2 regions of the Nonomuraea sp. NPDC050733 genome follow, and region 1 is predicted to be linked to the other one. Evidence: riboswitches for the same ligand, from Rfam matches in the RefSeq annotation. Region 1 holds a riboswitch; the other holds the start of a gene.
What was found. Region 1 has a riboswitch for S-adenosylmethionine ahead of thrC (threonine synthase). Riboswitches for the same ligand answer to the same signal wherever they lie in the genome.

Region 1 (5,904 bases):
AGGGGATGTATGGGGACATGGCCAAAGTAGTTCAACATTGAATATCCGGGAAAAGCAGAAGGCGCCCACGAGGGGCGCCTTCAGGGAGTGATGCGAGAGTTCGTCAGCCGCCGGCGACCGCAGGGATGATGGAGATCTGGACCCCTTCGGGCGCGGGCGTGTCCAGACCCTGCGCGAAACGGACGTCCTCTTCTCCCACATAAACGTTGACAAAACGACGAATCTTGCCCGATTCATCCAGAATTCGCGCGCCGATCCCCGGGTAGTCGGAGTCGAGCTTTGCGAGGACGTCACGAAGAGTCGCGCCCTCGCCACTCACTTCCGCGTTTCCGCCGGTGTACGTGCGCAGGATGGTGGGAATCCGTACAGAAACACTCATGATTAAGTCGCCTTTCCTGGTTGAACGGGCAGCCGCGCGCGGCGGTCAGACAGCCGCGCGGAACGCGTCGAGCGAGGGCTTGATCACAGCCGTGGGCTGGGCGTCCCCGGAGACCGCGTCGAGCGTCTTGAGCCCGTCGCCGGTGTTGAGCACCACGGTCTCCGCCTCGGGGTCGAGCCGCCCGCTCTCGGCGAGCTTCTTCAGCACGCCGACCGTGACGCCGCCCGCCGTCTCGGCGAAGATGCCCTCGGTCGAGGCGAGCAGCTTGATCGCGTCCACGATCTCGGCGTCCGTCACGTCCTCCACCGCGCCGCCGGTGCGGCGGGCGATGTCGAGCACGTAGGGGCCGTCGGCGGGGTTGCCGATGGCCAGCGACTTGGCGATGGTGTCGGGCCTGACCGGCTGGACCACGTCGTGGCCGGCCTTGAAGGCGGCCGACACGGGCGAGCAGCCGAGCGCCTGGGCGCCGAACACCTTGTACGGCCGGTCCTCGACCAGCCCCAGGGCGATCAGCTCCTTGAAGCCCTTGTCGATCTTGGTGAGCTGGGACCCGGAGGCGATCGGGATGACGATCTGCTCGGGGAGCCGCCAGCCGAGCTGCTCGGCGATCTCGTACGCGAGCGTCTTGGAGCCCTCCGCGTAGTACGGCCGGAGGTTGACGTTGACGAACCCCCACTTGTCGCCCATCGGGTCGCCGATCAGCTCCGAGCAGAACCGGTTGACCTCGTCGTAGGTGCCGTCGATGCCGATGAGCTTGCCGCCGAACACCCGGGCCATGGCGATCTTGGCCTGCTCCAGGTTGGCGGGGATGAACACGCAGGCGTCGAGCCCGGCCCGGGCCGCCGCGGCCGTCACCGCTCCGGCGAGGTTGCCCGTGGAGGAGCACGACAGGGTGTGGAAGCCGAAGTTGCGCGCCGCCTCGACGGCGATGGCCACGACCCGGTCCTTGAAGGAGTGGGTGGGGTTGCCGGAGTCGTCCTTGACGTACAGGGACTTGAGGCCGAGCGCGCGGCCGAGGTTGCCGGCCTTGACGAGCTTGGTCCAGCCGGGGTTCATGTTCGGCTTGGTGGCCACGTCGGCGGGGACGGGGAGCAGCGAGCGGTAGCGCCAGATGTTGGCCGGGCCCGCCTCGATGTCCTCGCGGCGGACGTCGCCGAAGGAGTAGGCCGCCTCGAGCGGCCCGAAACACTCCAGGCACGCGAAGCTCGGACCGAGGTCGTAGCGGGTGCCGCACTCGCGGCAGGACAGGGCGGTGGCAGGACCGAAGTCAAGCGACATGAAGCGAGGCCTTCCCTCATCTTCGCCTGCGGCCACCTTGACCGCAGACCGGAATTGGCACCTTGTCCCGGTCGGCCTCGCCAGGTCGCGAGTCTCAAGCCGGGAGGGTTGCCGGGGCTTCGCAGGGCCGGTCCCTCCACCCCTCTGGATGAGCAATATTCAGTTGTCGCATCAGACTGTACCCGGCCACGCGCCGCCGCCGTCCACTCGTCTCATAGCATGAGACGAGCGATCTCACCGATAGTCGTCGCCGAGCGCCGCCTGAACGTACTTGCGGGCCTGGTGGATGCGCGACTTGGCGGTGCCGAGCGGGATGCCGAGCTGCTCGGCCACCTCGTTGTAGTCGAGCTGGACGATGTCGCGCAGCACCAGCGCCTGGGCCAGGTCGGGCTTGTCGGCCTCCAGCGCCTCCATGGCGTCGAGCAGGTCCAGCCGCGACCCCGCGATGACGCTGACCCGCGCCACGTCGGGCTTCTGCACCGGCAGCTCCTCGGAGGTCTGCTCGGCGGCCCGCCGCTTCAGCGACCGGTACGTGGTCCGCGCGCAGTTGGCCGTCACGATGTGCAGCCACGTGCTGAACCTGGCCCGCCCCTCGAAGCGGCCGATGTTGCGGGCCACCGCGAGCAGAGTGTCCTGGGACGCCTCCTCGGCGTCCTGGCGGTAGGGGAGAATGCGGGCACAGTGCCGCATCACGTCGGGCTCGATCCGCTTCAGGAGCTCGCCGAGCGCGCGATGATCTCCGGCTGCGGCGGAACGGGCAAGTTCCTCGGTTAGCTCATCTAGCGCCATAGCTGGGATCCTATGATCGGAGGGAGGTTAAATGAACAGCGTCCTGGTCGCCTCCAACAGAGGCCCGGTCTCGTTCACCGTCGACGACGACGGCGCGCTGACCATGAAACGCGGCGGCGGGGGGCTGGTGTCCGGGCTGTCCGGAGTGACCAAGGACCACGGCGTGCTCTGGGTGTGCGCCGCGCTGTCCGACGGTGACCGCAGCGCCGCCCGGCGGGCTCCCGGAGGCCGGCTCGACCACGCGGGCTACGACACGGGCGCCCTGCGGATGCTCGACATCCCGGCGGCGACGTTCCACCGCGCCTACAACGCGGTGGCCAACTCCACGCTCTGGTTCGTCAACCACCTGCTCTACGACACCCCCAACGCGCCGAGCTTCGGCTCCAGGTTCCTGCGCGAGTGGGAGTCCTACCGCGACTACAACGGCGCGTTCGCGCTGGCCCTGGCCGAGGAGGCCCACCACGGGGCCCGCGTCATGGTGCAGGACTACCACCTGACCCTCACCCCCGCCATGCTCCGGGCCGAGCGGCCCGACCTGCGCATCGCCCACTTCAGCCACACGCCGTGGGCGCCGCCCGAGTACTTCTCGCTGCTGCCCGACGACGTGGCGCGCGAGGTGCTCGAAGGCATCCTGGGCGCCGACCACGCCGGCTTCCTGGCCACGCGCTGGGCGGACGCGTTCATGGACTGCTGCCGGGCGCTGCTCGGCGCCGGCGTCGACCACGCGGCCCGTACGGTCACCCACGAGGGCCGTACGACCCGCGTCGGGGTGCACGGCCTCGGCGTCGACGGCGACGCGCTCTGTGAGCGGGCCACCGAGCCCGACGTCGAGTCGCACATGGCCGCGCTGCGCGACCAGGTCGGCGACCGCGCCCTGATCGTCCGCATCGACCGGACCGAGCTGTCCAAGAACATCGTGCGCGGCCTGCTCGCCTACCGCGAGTTCCTGGCCGCCCACCCCGAGTGGCACGGGCGGGTCGTCCACCTGGCCTTCGCCTACCCGAGCCGGCACGACCTGCCCGAGTACCGCGAGTACACCGCCTCGGTGCAGCGGTGCGCCCAGGAGATCGAGGACGAGTACGCCACCGAGGACTGGGACCCGCTGATCCTCAACGTCAACGACGACTATCCGCGCTCGCTGGCCGCCTACCGGATGGCCGACGTGCTCCTGGTCAACCCGATCCGCGACGGCATGAACCTGGTGGCCAAGGAGGGCCCGATCCTGTCGCCGCGCGCCGCCCTGGTGCTGTCGCGCGAGGCCGGGGCGGCGGCCGAGCTCGGCCCGCACGCCCTCATGGTCAACCCCTACGACATCAGCGACACGGCCGGCGCGCTGCACGAGGCGCTGGTCATGCCCGAGGAGGAGCGGGCGCGCCGCCGCCGCGAGCTGGTGGCCGCCGCCACGGCGCTGCCCCCGAAACGGTGGCTGGAGGCGCAGCTCGACGCCCTGGACAAGCTCGACCCCACCCGGAGCTGACCGGCGGGAGGCCGCCTTCATCGCCAGGTCGCGCGCTTGAGCACGCCGGCCAGGCCGGGGGTGTTCCACTGGTCGACCACGAGCACCTTGGTCTTCGGCAGGTACCACTCGCGCTGGATCCACCTCGACCTGACCTTGCCGCTGTCGTAGGTGACGCAGGTGGCCTTCCACTCGCGGTAGTACGCCTTGTGGCCGGGGCCGACCTGGCGCAGGCCCTTGACCCTGGCGGCGCCGAGGGTCTCGCCCCACCTGTGGTTGTGCGGGCAGGGCTGGACGTCGGTGGCCGGGTAGTAGGGGCGCTCGGCGGTGTACGGCTTGAACACCTCGCCGCCCAGCTCGATGGCCTTCGGCCCGAGGATCCAGAAGCTGTCGCACTCCGACCCGGCGTAGCCCGACCTGGGCTTGGGGCACGAGCCGGTGACCACGCGGATCCAGTCGCCCTTGCCGTACGCCTTCCAGCCGCCCGGCAGGCTCAGCGTCAGGCCGCCGCGCAGGCGGAGGGGGGTGCCCGAACCTCCGGCGGAGGCGGTGGCGGTGGCGGGGATCAGGAGCGTGACCGCCGCGGCGAGGGCCGCGGCGGCGAGAGCTGTCTTCGGCATGCCGCGACCGTATTGCCCGGCACTTGCAGATCAATCACGAACGACTTAATCACGAACGCACGACAGCCGAGGCCAGCTCCCGCAGCAGCGCCACGACCCCGTCGGGCCCGTCCACCACGATGTCGGCCCGCTCGGCCAGCCTGGTGACCTCCGCCGAGCCGCTGCACACGGTCACCCCCGGCAGCCCCGACGCCTCGACCGCGTCGAAGGCGGCCAGGTCGCCGAGGTCGTCACCGACGAACATCACGGACCTCGCGGCCCGCTCGGCCAGGAACAGCCCGAGCGCGTGCCCCTTGTCCATGCCCGGCGGTCTCAGCTCCAGCACGAGCCGGCCCGGCTCCACCACCAGGCTGTGCCGGGCGGCCAGCTCGGCCAGCGGCTCGCGCAGCGCGGCCAGCGCGCCCTCGGGGTCGTCGGCGCGGCGGGTGTGGACGGCCACCGCCCGGCCCTTGTCCTCCACGGTCACGCCCTTCAGGCCCAGCGAGTCGAGCAGCAGCGGCAGCTCCGCCTCCGCCCGCGGCACGCCGGCGGGAGGCGGCGGGCCGGAGACCGTGCCGCGCTCCCATCGCTCGAACCCGTAGTGGCCCAGCACCACCAGGCCCGGCACGTCGGCCAGGCCGGGCCCGAGCTCCAGGGCGGTGGCGACGGGCCGTCCGGTCACGATGGCCACCGCCCCGACGTGCCCGCCCAGCTCGGCCAGCACGCCGGGTGCCTCCGGGTGGATCCGGGCGGAGGCCGGGTCGGGCACGATCGGGGACAGCGTCCCGTCGAAGTCGAGCCCGATCACGGCACCCGCCGGGTCCTTCAGGATGGCTTCCATGCCAGGGATGTTCCTCACGCGGCTGGGCCTACCCAGCAGGTCAGGGGCGCATGCCCAGACGCCTCGCGGCGCGGTCGCGCTGGCGGCCGGCGCGCAGCCTGCGCAGCCGTTTGACCAGCATCGGGTCGTGCTCCAGGGCGGCCGGCTTGTCGATGAGCTCGCCCAGAAGCTGGTAGTAGCGGGTGGCGGAGAACCCGAAGGTCTCCTTGATGGCCTGCTCCTTGGCGCCCGCGTGGCGCCACCACTGGCGCTCGAAGGCGAGGAGGTCGAGATCGCGTTGGGTCAGCTGTGCGGGTGGCGTGAGGGGCTGGTCGTGCGCTGGCTGTCGGGGTGCACTGTCACCGCCGGCCGGTGCAGTGTCCATGGTTCCTCCTCGAAAGGCTGCGCGCGACGATCACGACACGCGCATGCGGCCCGACGCCATCGTAATGTGCGCAGTCCGGCTGTTCATGGCGGATGGCTAGACGTACAGTCACGAAGTGTGACCTCAGTCATCACGCTTCTCACGGACTACGGGCTGGAGGACGGCTACGTGGCGGCCTGCCACGGGGTGATCGCCGGC
Region 2 (5,904 bases), on a different contig from region 1:
ACCTTCTGTCCTGCAACTGTTCGGCGCTGGGGCGGCGGGTGCGGCGGTTGTAGAGGAGGAGGACCGGGAGGGTGCAGACCAGCGGTCCCAGGATGGCGATCGGGCGTTCCAGCCACCACTTGAGGTCCGGCGGCACCTCGGCGCCCAGCGTCCCGAACAGCCACCACGACACCCCCAGCGCGATCGCCATCCCGGTGGTGTGGAAGAGGAACAGCGGCAGCGCGAAGTTGTTGATCGTGGCGTTGACGTGCCGCCAGCCCGGCCGCTCCAGCACCCGCTCCATCGACGGCCGCAGCACCTCGACCAGCCCGATCTGGAAGATCAGCAGGGCGACGATGACGAACGTGGGCGGTGCCATGTTCGACCACTTGTCGCCCGGCACGCCGACCATGGAGCCCGGGTAGATGCCGGAGTAGACCAGGCCGAACAGGGCGAACAGCCCCGTCCACAGCACGCCCACGTCGTAGCGGCGGGGCAGGATGACGATCCGGTCGTAGAAGAACCCGGCCTGGTGGGCGAGCCCCCAGACCACGATCATGTTGAGCCAGCCCGCCCACTCCACGCCGTACCGGAAGCGGACCACGTCCACGACCAGTGCCGCGCCGCCGAGCCAGATCAGCGCCAGCACGTCGTAGCGCCGGTGCAGCCACAGCGCCACCGGCAGCAGCGCGATCAGCACCAGGTAGACGCCGAGGAACCACAGCGGGCTGAGCACGAGCAGCACGACCCGCCACATCCAGTCGACGCCGAACGCCCACGTCACGACGGCGCCGACGACCGTCCACACGCCCGACAGGACCAGCGCCGGGACGGCCAGCGCGCGGATGCGCCGCCACACGAACGCCCCGATGCCGACGCCGCGTTGCCTGGCCCGGTTCCAGGACAGCAGGTGGACGTGCCCGCCGACGTAGAAGAACAGCGGCAGCACCTGGAGCAGCCAGGTCAGGATCCACAGCCCCGAGGTGAACCCGAGCGGGCTGGTGGGCTCCGGCCCGCCGGGCTCCCACTGCAGGATCGTGAACGCCCAGTGCCACAGCACGACGACGATGAGGCTGAGCGCGCGCAGGAAGTCGACGTACTTGTCGCGGGGGGCGGCCGGGGGAGCCGTGGATTCGGGGGTGGTCACTTGTCGATGTCGCCCACGACGAAGAACATCGAGCCGAGGATGGCCACCATGTCGGCCACCAGGTGGCCGGGCAGCATCTCGCGCAGCACCTGGATGTTGTTGTACGAGGCGGAGCGGAGCTTGAGCCGCCACGGCGTCTTGTCGCCCTTGGAGACGAGGTAGTAGCCGTTGATGCCCAGGGGGTTCTCCGTCCAGGCGTACGTGTGGCCCTCGGGGACCTTCAGCACCTTGGGCAGGCGCTGGTTGATGGGGCCGGGCGGCAGCGAGCGGAGCCGCTCCACGCAGGCGTCGGCCAGGTCGAGGGAGACCTTGAGCTGCTCCAGCAGCACCTCGAAGCGGGAGTGGCAGTCGCCCGCGCCTCGCGTGACGACCTTCACGGGCAGCTCGGGGTAGGCGAGGTACGGCTGGTCGCGCCGCAGGTCGAGGTCCACGCCGGAGGCGCGGGCGATGGGGCCGCTGACGCCGTACTGCATGATCTGCTCGCGCGTGAGCACGCCCACGCCCTTGGTGCGGGCCAGGAAGATCTCGTTGCCGAGGATGAGGTCCTCGATGTCGGGGACGCGGCGCCGGGTCTCGGCCACCGCCTCCGACACCCGGTCGAGCCACCCGTACGGGAGGTCCTCCTTGAGGCCGCCGACCCGGTTGAACATGTAGTGCATGCGGCCGCCGGAGATCTCCTCCATGACGCCCTGGATGCGCTCGCGCTCGTTGAAGGCGTAGAAGACGGGGGTGATCGCGCCGAGCTCCAGCGGATAGGAGCCGAGGAACATCAGGTGGCTGAGCACCCGGTTGAGCTCGGCCAGCAGCGTGCGGGCCCAGACGGCGCGGACGGGCGGCTCCATGCCGAGCAGGCGCTCGGCCGCGATGACCACGCCCAGCTCGTTGGCGAAGCCGGACAGCCAGTCGTGCCGGTTGGCCAGCATGATGATCTGCCGGAAGTCGCGGACCTCGAACAGCTTCTCGGCGCCCCGGTGCATGTAGCCGATGATCGGCTCGGCCGTGGCGATGCGCTCGCCGTCCAGGGTGAGGCGCAGCCGCAGGACGCCATGGGTCGACGGGTGCTGCGGACCGATGTTGAGGATCATGTCCTCGGTCGCCAGCTCCTTCGCGCCCGCGCCGATGCCGACCACGCGTTCCGTCATAGGGCCCATGCTGCCACCGGTCGCCGTGGTGATCCAGCGCGGGGTGGACGGCCCCGTCCGGTCCGGGTGGGTCAAAGAACGGTATGGACACGCATCGCCAAACCGGACAGCGGGGAGATATAGCAGCAAATGGGGGGAGAATCACCATGAAGAGGGTTCTGTTCGATCTGGCCGCGCTCATTGTGCGGATTCTGATCGGCGTGATCTTCGTGGCTCACGGATTGCAGAAGTGGCAGGGTGGTCTGGGATCCGTGTCGAAGATGATGGGCCAGAGCGGAGTGCCGCTGCCGCAGCTCGCCGCCGTGTTCACGGCCACCGCGGAGACCGTGGGGGGCATCCTGCTGATCATCGGCCTGCTGGTGCGGGTAGCGGCGGTGGCGCTGCTCGTCGTGCTCGGCGGCGCCTTCGCGTTCGTCCACGTCGGGCACGGGATCCTGAGCTCCGGTGGGGGCTGGGAGCTCGTCGGGGCGCTGGGATCGGTGTGCCTGCTGCTTCTCGTGCTGGGAGGCGGGCGGGCGAGCGTCGATCAGGTGCTCACCCACTGGTACCAGCGCAAGGCCGAGCGCCGCCGCGCCGGGCTGGAGACGGCCGGCGCGTCAGCCGGAGCCGCACCCGCCGCAGCCGCGCCCGCCCCGCCCACCAGGGCCGCGCCTGCTCCGCCTGCCCCGCCTGCCGAATCCCGGCCCGCGGCGCCGACGCAGCCCATGCCCAGGAGCACGCCGGCGGAGGACACGACGGCGCCCCGTCAGCACCTTCCGGACGACGGCTCGCAGCGGCCCGGCAACCTCAGCGACAAGGACATGAGCGACCTCGACGCGCTCTTCAACGACGAGCACCGTAAGCCGCCCAACCGCTGACCGTCAGGCGGGGCGGCGGGCTGCGAGGTCGCGCAGGGCGCCGACGAGGCGGTCCACGTGCTCCTCGGTCGTCCCGATGCCGATCGAGGCCCGCACGGCCGAGGCCGTGCCGTCCTCGCAGCCGCCATCGTGCTCATGGTCGCGCCCGCTGCGGCCCTCGTTGGCTCCTGCGTCGCTCTCTCCTGCCGAGCTCCTGCGCTCGGTCTCTCCCAGCAGGTGCCGGACGAACGGGTGCGCGCAGAACTTCCCGTCGCGCACCCCGATGCCGTAGTCACCCGACAGGGCCTCGGCGACCTCGCGCGCCGTGAGCCCGTCCACGGTGAACGACACGATGCCCACGCGCGGGTGGTCCGCCCCCCACAGCGACAGCTCCCGTACGCCGTCGATGGCGGCGAGTCCGGTGCGCAGCCGCGCGATCAGCCGCTCCTCCTCGCGCACCAGCGCCGTCCAGCCCGTGGCGGTGAGCGCGTCGCAGGCGGCGGCCAGCGCGATGGCGCCCAGCACGTTGGGTGTGCCGGCCTCGTGGCGCGGCTCGGGGTCGTCGTGCCACTCGGTGATCCCGTCCTCGCCCGGCGCGACGGACCGCACGGCTCCGCCGCCCTTCAGGTACGGCTCGCCCGCGGCCAGCCAGTCGCGCCGCCCGATCAGCACCCCGGCCCCGAACGGCGCGTACAGCTTGTGGCCCGAGAACGCCACGTAGTCCAGGTCGAGCGCCGTCAGGTTGAGCCGCCGATGCGGCACGAGCTGGGCGGCGTCCACGAGGATGCGCGCCCCGTGACGGTGCGCGATGTGCGCCAGCGCCGCGACCGGCCACAGCTCGCCGGTGACGTTCGACGCGGCGGTCACCACGAGCAGCTTGGGCCCGTCCACGGCGGCCAGCGCCTCGTCGGCCGCGCGGACCGCCTCGCCGGGGAACGCGGGCGGAGCGAGCCGCACGACCTTCTTCCACGGCAGCAGCGAGGCGTGGTGCTCGGTGTCGAAGACGACAGTCGTGGTGCCGGCGGGCAGGCACCCGGCCAGCAGGTTCGTGGCGTCCGTGGTGTTGCGCGTGAAGATCACCGCGTCGTCGGGGCGGGCGCCGGCGAAGGCGCGGACCGTGTGGCGCGCCTGCTCGTACCGGGCGGTGGTGAGCTGGGAGGCGTAGCCGGCGCCGCGGTGGACGCTGGAGTAGGCCGGGAGCGCGGCGGCGACGGCGGCGCTGACCGGCTCCAGACAGGGAGCGCTGGCGGCGTAGTCCAGGTTGGCGTACCCCACGAGCCGCCCGCCCCTGACCGGCACCTCCAGGTCGGCGCCGAGCACGGCGGGGATCGGCCGGTGGCCACGCGGATGCGACGTGCCGGCGGACGTGCCGGCAGCGGACTGGGCGGGGGCGGAGCCGAAGATGCTCAACGTGGACAAGGCGAACCTCCTGAAGGGCCATCGGACCCCTGGAGCAGCCTCGGAGCCCGCGCTTGCCCGCCACACCTCGTGACGGACCAGGTCTTCACCCGGGGCACCCCGCCGCGGACGCGAGGGTTGCCGGCCAGCTAGCCGGGGCTTCGTGCTGGCACTCATGACCTACGTCCCGAACTATAACCGACGGTCCCCGATGAATCGCAACCTCGCGAACTTCCTCGGCCTCTGACTCGTTGGAACTGGGAAACCGGCCGACCCCGACCGAAATGTGGAGGTAAGCGGATGCTGGACTGGGTGACCGACCCTCAGATCTGGATAGGGTTCTTCACCCTTGTCGCTCTGGAGATCGTCCTAGGCATCGACAACATCATCTTCATCTCCATCCTGGCCGGCAAGCTGCCGCCCGAGCAGCGTGACAGGGCCCGCGTGCTCGGTCTCGGGGCGGCCCTGGTCAGCCGGCTGCTCCTGCTGCTGGCGCTGTCGTGGGTGGTGCGGCTGACGGCCCCGCTGTTCGAGGTTTTCGGCCAGGAGATATCCGGGCGCGACCTGATCCTGCTGCTGGGCGGGCTGTTCCTGCTCGCCAAGAGCGTCACCGAGATCGGGCACAGCATGGAGCTGAAGGAGGAGGACGGCAAGAAGCGCGCGGCCACCTCGTTCGTCTCGGTCATCCTGCAGATCATGGTCCTGGACGTGGTGTTCTCGCTGGACTCGGTCATCACCGCCGTCGGCATGGTGGACGAGCTGGGCGTCATGATCGCGGCCGTCATCGTGGCGGTGCTGGTGATGCTGTTCGCCTCGGGGCCGATCAGCAGGTTCGTGGACCTGCACCCGAGCATCAAGATGCTGGCCCTGGCGTTCCTCGTGCTCATCGGGGTGGTCCTCGTCGCCGAGGGGCTCGGGCAGCACATCCCGAAGGGCTACATCTATTTCGCCATGGCCTTCTCGGTCATCGTGGAGCTCCTGAACATCAGGATGCGCGGCCGTCACGCCAAGCAGCTCGCCGCCGCGGAGGAGCCTCCTAAGATGCAGTAGTGCGCTTTGACCCCCGGAATCCGGATTTCGTCGCCCACCCGTACGGCGTCTACGACGAGCTGCGCCGTACGGACCCGGTGAGCTACTACGAGCCCACCGACCAGTGGCTGATCTCCCGGCACACCGACGTGAACGCCCTGCTCAGGGACCGTCGCCTGGGCCGGACCTACCTCCACGTGGCGACGCACGAGGAGTTCGGCAGGACGCCCGAGCCGGACTTCCAGGAGCCGTTCTGGCGGGTCAGCCGGAACGGCATGCTCGAAGTCGAGCCGCCGCTGCACACCCGGCTGCGGCGGCTCGTGTCCAAGGCGTTCACGCCGCGCATGGTGGAGTCGCTGCGGCCCCGCGTGCG

Region 2: another riboswitch for S-adenosylmethionine. It lies ahead of AB0H64_RS11165 (aminotransferase class V-fold PLP-dependent enzyme); the one in region 1 lies ahead of thrC (threonine synthase).

What each region holds. Positions count from the first base shown of each region.
Region 1 covers NZ_JBFAHO010000059.1:27,985-33,888, reverse strand. Annotated here, with positions in the region: gene AB0H64_RS42310 (MoaD/ThiS family protein) at 104-379, opposite strand; gene thrC (threonine synthase) at 425-1,657, opposite strand; SAM riboswitch class I at 1,671-1,812, opposite strand; gene AB0H64_RS42300 (RNA polymerase sigma factor) at 1,892-2,446, opposite strand; gene AB0H64_RS42295 (trehalose-6-phosphate synthase) at 2,478-3,923, shown strand; gene AB0H64_RS42290 (hypothetical protein) at 3,941-4,522, opposite strand; gene otsB (trehalose-phosphatase) at 4,572-5,342, opposite strand; gene AB0H64_RS42280 (DUF3263 domain-containing protein) at 5,383-5,706, opposite strand; gene AB0H64_RS42275 (SAM-dependent chlorinase/fluorinase) at 5,824-5,904, shown strand, end outside.
Region 2 covers NZ_JBFAHO010000004.1:323,129-329,032, forward strand. Annotated here, with positions in the region: gene AB0H64_RS11150 (acyltransferase) at 1-1,126, opposite strand, end outside; gene AB0H64_RS11155 (NADH-quinone oxidoreductase subunit D) at 1,123-2,268, opposite strand; gene AB0H64_RS11160 (DoxX family protein) at 2,415-3,125, shown strand; gene AB0H64_RS11165 (aminotransferase class V-fold PLP-dependent enzyme) at 3,129-4,433, opposite strand; SAM riboswitch class IV at 4,568-4,683, opposite strand; gene AB0H64_RS11170 (TerC family protein) at 4,803-5,552, shown strand; gene AB0H64_RS11175 (cytochrome P450) at 5,552-5,904, shown strand, end outside.